Linked DNA regions of Lentilactobacillus curieae. The protein of the gene in region 1 interacts with the protein of each later gene in a pairwise test. Links are inferred from orthologs where the notes say so. Each region holds a gene or a part of one and is shown on either strand. Other genes may lie near its edges.

Region 1 (2,981 bases):
TTCGAACGAACTTGGTACTTTTTGCTGAAATCTAAATCCGAACCGATTTTCTCAGGTCGAGGTAATCTAGGAACTTTCTTTACATTTTCAGACTCATACGGGGCAATGATTTCACTGTCAATAGTTGTTACTTTTCGGGTTTCTTCGTTCATTAATACCCAAATACTATCAATTTTGACTAATTCATTACCAGCTTCGTCCTCAATCCAAAATTCACGAAAAGCAAAGTACTTATTGTATGAAGTTCCTCTGGTCGTTAACTTAATGGTTTGATCAATAGCTGGCATTTGGTTAATTTTGATTGAATAGGACGTCACAATCCAACCAGTCCCATAATTATTAATTAATTGCTTATGGTCGACCCCTAAGGTTTCGTTTTGGTGTTCAGAGACCAGAATCACGACATTCAATAACATCGCTAAAGTCATGTGATTAGTCACATTTCCTTCGTAATATGGAATTGTGTGTGTTTCTGAAAATGTTTTTGCAGTCATGACTCGCCTTCCTAATCTAATTGATGATATTCTCGATAAATTAGCTGCTTTTTAACTTCATGAAGTTTAGCAACCTTTTTAATTGCATCGTTAACTTTTAATCCTGATTCTACATAATGGTCGACCTGCTCTTTAACTGAAAGCCCAGATAAAGCATTAGCTTCTTCATCAATTGCTCCAACTGCTGGGTGGTCATTTCCATCAATAATAATCACAAACTCACCACGAATTTCCGTTGTTTCTGACCATTCGATCAAATCAGAAAAAGTCCCCCGAATAAACTCCTCATGACGTTTGGTTAATTCTCGGCAAAGTACTGCACGTCTGTCAGCGGAAAATGCTGATGCCAGTACTTTAAGTGTTTGCTTCAATCTATGAGGAGCTTCGTATAAAATTAACGTTTCGGGCTTTTCAGCCAACTCCGTTAAAGCATCCTGTTGTTCCTTACCCTTTCGTGGTAAAAAGCCAAAGAAATAAAATGGTTGTGGAGATAATCCAGAGGCAATTAATGCTGTAATTCCAGCATTTGCACCAGGAAGCGGCACTACTGATATCCCCTGTTTTGTACATTCGACCACTAAATCATGTCCAGGATCACTGATTGAAGGCATCCCCGCATCCGACACCTGCGCAATTGATTGCCCAGCCTTTAATTTATCGATTAGTTCTGGAATTTTACTGTGAGAGTTATGTTCATGGAAACTTTCTTGATGAGTCCCAATCTCAAAGTGATTCAACAACTTTGCTGTATTTCTTGTATCTTCAGCCGCAATCAAATCAACTTCCTTTAAAACCTTAATGGCTCTAAAAGTCATATCATCTAAATTACCAATTGGCGTTGGAACAAGGTACAGCGTCCCAAAAGGTTGGTTGCTTGCAAAACTCTTCTGTGTTTCCAATCGCTTGTCTCCTCCCTAAAATTATCGGCGTCCGTAAATTATTTCAGTACAAAAAATGCACTCTTCACCATCTTCTCGGCGTTTTCCATAATAATCATTACATACATGAAATCCTTCATGGTAAAGTTTTTCTAAGTTTTTACGTGAACTAGACAGACCATCATCCGGTTCATTATTATCGTGATTGACTGTTTTCAAGCGTTCACGAAGATTTTGATTTTCAATATTTAGTTCTGCGTTCTTTTCCATTAGCCGAATCATTTCTTCATGAAGTTCGGTAAATTCAGTCGCAGTATCATTAAGTTTTTGATTGAGGTCTCTTAACTTTTCATAAAGGTCATTTGGATTCAATTAATACCATCCCTTGCTATCACTTAACAATATCCAGTAATTTCAATGTTGTTTCTTCTAATATGTTTTGGAAATTAATATTTCCATTTAAACTACTGCTCATTTTAAGCAGTAATTCTAAGCTACTAGTAAGCTGACTTGCTGAAAGTTTGTCAGTTGCCTGGTCAATACTATCAGATATCTGAGGAAACTTTCGTTCTACATCATTTCCCAAATACTTAAGCTCCATTGGTTCACTAAAGATTTGTACCATCATCGCTATGATGACACTCTGTTCTTCCCGATTTGTAACTATGCCCAAAAGTTTAGTTTGAATGAAGGCAAATGCCATTGCATCGCCCTTTACGACATACTTAAACCACTGACCAACTGCGGCTTGAGCATTTTCGAACCAACCGTCTTGAGACCAACTCGTCATTTCTGAAATATCGTTGGTCAAACTTAGCATTAAATTCGCAGAACTAGGAGTAATCCCAGCGGCCCTGATTTGTTTTAAAAAATCATTTCGATCTAACTGTGGAAATTCAATTACTTGGGTTCTAGAAACAATTGTTGGTAAAACCAAATTCTTATTTTGAGTAATCAGAATTGTTACCACTTCACCAATTGGTTCTTCAATAAACTTAAGTAAACTATTAGCAGCACCAGAAGTTAACTTCTCAGCACCAGAAATAATAAAAACCTTCTTACTCCCCTCAACGGCGGACTTAGAAAATTCATCTTTAATTCTTCTGATCTGATCTACCTTAATGCTACGATCATCGGTTCTTTCAATCACAACATCTGGATTATCGTAGTTTAAGATTCGTTGGCACTCATGACATACCCCACATGGTTTGCCATCTTTAACGTTCTCACAAAAAAGCCGCATTGCGATTCCCAAAGCGACTTCAAATTCACCAGCACCCTCCTCGCCCGTAAATAAATACGCATGCGATAGCTCGTTCTTATCAATTATTTTCATAAATTGATCAAAAACTTGCGGCTGCCGTTCAGTTACAATTTTTAATACATCATTAGCCAACGCTTACACCCACTAATTGTTTCTTAAAACTGATGAAATGATTCGATTGGTAGCACCATAACGGTTGCGCCACCAACTTGAACTTCAATTGGAAATGTATGTTCTGAAGTGTCACCACTTAAACTTACTGGCGGCGTCATAAATTGCTCTCTGGATGAACAAGTTTCCTTTATTAGCTCAAGAACTTTTTCTACTTTGTCGTCGTCAACTCCA
Region 2 (2,858 bases), 750 kb from region 1 along the record:
CCCGCCAGATTTAGAAACTAGAATTGCAATCCTCCAAAACAAGGCTGAAATTGATAACCTAGAAATCCCTAGTGAAACCATCAATTACATAGCAAATCAGGTTGATTCAAACGTTCGTGAATTAGAGGGAGTCCTATCTAGAGTTCAAGCATATTCAAAATTGAAGGGCGAACCAATTACCACAGATTTAGCTTATGAAGCGCTTAAAGGATTAAAATTAGAAACAAAAAGTCACCAACTTAGTATCGTAGATATTCAAAGTAAAGTTGCAGATTACTTCCACGTTTCAGTTAACGATTTGAAGGGCAAGAAACGATTAGCATCAATCGTAATGCCAAGACAAATCGCAATGTACTTGGCAAGAGAACTTACTAACAACTCACTTCCAAAAATTGGTAAGGAATTTGGTGGTAAGGATCACACAACCGTCATTCATGCTTATGAAAAAATTGCCGAGAAGATAAAAATCGATACCGATTTGAGAAAAGAAATTACCGATCTCAAAAAGGGACTTGGATAAAATGGTATAATCGTCTGTGGATAAGCTTCAGAGTTCACTTAAAATTATGCACAGAGTTATCCACAGTCTCTTTTTAGTTGTCATCTGTGCTTTTCGATAGTTATCCACAAATCCACAGGTCCTACTGTTTCTGCTATTTTTTTATTAATTAAATATATAAAACAACACTCCGGGAGGTTCAAAGAAATAATGAAATTCACAATCAGCAAGTCCGCTTTCATTAAGGGACTTAACACAGTATCAAGAGCCATCTCAACTAAAACAACAATTCCAATTCTTACTGGATTGAAGATTGTTGCTACAAATCAAAGCTTGATACTAACAGGAAGCGATGCAGATATTTCCATTGAAACAACTATTAAGACATCAGATCCTGACAACTTATTAGCAGTTGAATCCGAAGGAGCAATCGTTCTACCTGCACGTTTCTTTACTGAAATCGTTAAGAAACTACCAGAAGACACTTTAACCATCGAAGTTACTGATAACTTCCAAACCGTTATAACATCTGGATCAGCTTCATTTACCATTAATGGCTTAGATGCAAACAACTATCCTCATTTACCAGAAATCGATTCAAGTAACTCACTACCAGTTGCTGGAGATGTGTTAAAGCAAATCATTAGTGAAACAGTTGTTGCTGTTTCTAACCAAGAAAGTCGGCCAATATTAACTGGGGTTCATTTCACGATGGATCAAGATAACATTCTGGCAGTTGCTACTGATAGTCATAGACTTAGTCAACGGAAAGTTGCCTTGAAACAACCATTCGAAAATAGCTACGACTTTGTGTTACCTGGAAAGAGCTTAGCTGAACTTTCAAAGATGATCGATGACTCAAAAGATGACATTCTATTGTCGGTCACTGAAAACCAAGCACTATTTGTCGTTGGTGATACTTTGTTCTACTCAAGATTATTAGAGGGAAACTATCCTGACACTTCTCGTTTAATTCCAGATTCATTTGATACCCGCGTATCATTTGATGCATCAGCACTACTTTCAACTGTTGAACGTGCATCTTTACTTTCACATGAGTCACGGAATAATGTAATTAAAATGATTATCGAACCTGATGAAAAGAAAGTTACGATTTACGGTAACTCCCCAGACGTTGGTGTGGTTCAAGAAAATATTGATCCAATTTCATTGGAAGGTAATCAGTTGGAAATTTCATTTAACCCTGATTACATGAAGGATGCTTTGCGTTCACTTAGCCAAACATCAATTAATGTGGACTTTACATCTGCATTAAGACCATTTACTTTGATGCCAACTGAAGACGGTGAAAGCTTTATTCAATTGATTACACCAATTCGGACATTTTAGTTCACAAATTAGTTAACTTTAATCATCTCTCGTTAAGAGAGGTGATTTTTTTTGACCTTAATTAAAAAAATGGGGGGATTTTCTTTAAAATTCGGTGTACGCGGTTTTATGGAATTTTATTTAAATTTGGGCAAATAAGTCGAAATACAAAAAAACGGCTTACAGTGGCTTATATTGCATTGTGAGATGTACTTTTATCATAACTAAGCGTATAATAGTACTTGTCAAAGGTGGGTGAAATTGTGAAAAAAGAGATTTTGATTGATGGAGAATACATCACTTTAGGTCAACTGTTAAAAGAGGAATCGATCATTTCAAGTGGTGGTCAAGCTAAATGGTTTTTGCGCGAAACGGCAGTCGATGTCAATGGGGAACCGGAAAATCGGCGAGGTAAGAAATTACGCGACGGCGATAATGTTTCCGTTCCAGATGTTGGCTTATTTTTTATTCGCTCAAAGCAGGAAAGTGAATGAAGTTAAAAAAAATTAGCCTTCATAATTTTCGTAATTATGAAGACCAGGAACTAGACTTTTCTGACGGAATCAATGTTTTGCTGGGAGAAAACGCCCAGGGAAAGACCAATTTGTTAGAGGCAATCTATGTACTGGCATTAGCCCGTAGCCATAGAACTTCAAATGATAAGGAATTGATCAGTTGGGATAGTCAAAATGCCCAAATTAAAGGCTTGGTGGAGAAACAATATTCAAGCCTACCAATCGAATTGGACTTAGGACCCAAAGGTAAAAAGGCTAAGTTAAATCACTTAGAGCAGGCAAAGTTATCTAGTTATATTGGTCAGCTCAACGTTATTTTATTTGCCCCAGAAGACCTCTCAATTGTGAAAGGTTCGCCTCAGGGACGTCGTAAGTTTATGGACATGGAATTTGGCCAGATGAGCAATCATTATTTGTACAACTTGACTCAGTACCGAAAGATATTAAAACAACGTAATAGGTATTTGAAAGATTTAAAGTTTCGGCGCCGCAGCGATAAAGTTTATTTAGATGTT

What was found. The genes of interacting proteins can lie anywhere in the genome.
Region 2: the proteins of PL11_RS07785 (region 1) and dnaN interact in binary tests that used the Bacillus subtilis proteins (3 or more experiments, as listed by UniProt). The link is inferred for Lentilactobacillus curieae from one-to-one orthologs.

Annotation. Positions count from the first base shown.
Region 1 is NZ_CP018906.1:1,607,353-1,610,333, reverse strand. The notes cover bases 80-2,981. They hold PL11_RS07785 (DNA replication initiation control protein YabA), read right to left. Parts: upstream 1,745-2,981; coding sequence 1,415-1,744; downstream 80-1,414. Other genes in these bases: PL11_RS07775 (cyclic-di-AMP receptor), read right to left, coding at 2,792-2,981; holB (DNA polymerase III subunit delta'), read right to left, coding at 1,764-2,768; rsmI (16S rRNA (cytidine(1402)-2'-O)-methyltransferase), read right to left, coding at 506-1,393; PL11_RS07795 (acyl-[acyl-carrier-protein] thioesterase), read right to left, coding at 80-494. Outside these bases: more of PL11_RS07795, read right to left, coding at 1-79. UniProt on the Bacillus subtilis protein: Involved in control of chromosome replication initiation. Inhibits the cooperative binding of DnaA to the oriC region. Thus negatively regulating initiation of chromosome replication.
Region 2 is NZ_CP018906.1:852,501-855,358, reverse strand. Bases 1-2,779 are described here. They hold dnaN (DNA polymerase III subunit beta), read left to right. Parts: upstream 1-709; coding sequence 710-1,849; downstream 1,850-2,779. Other genes in these bases: recF (DNA replication/repair protein RecF), read left to right, coding at 2,319-2,779; yaaA (S4 domain-containing protein YaaA), read left to right, coding at 2,092-2,322; dnaA (chromosomal replication initiator protein DnaA), read left to right, coding at 1-520. Outside these bases: more of recF, read left to right, coding at 2,780-2,858. UniProt on the Bacillus subtilis protein: Confers DNA tethering and processivity to DNA polymerases and other proteins. Acts as a clamp, forming a ring around DNA (a reaction catalyzed by the clamp-loading complex) which diffuses in an ATP-independent manner freely and bidirectionally along dsDNA.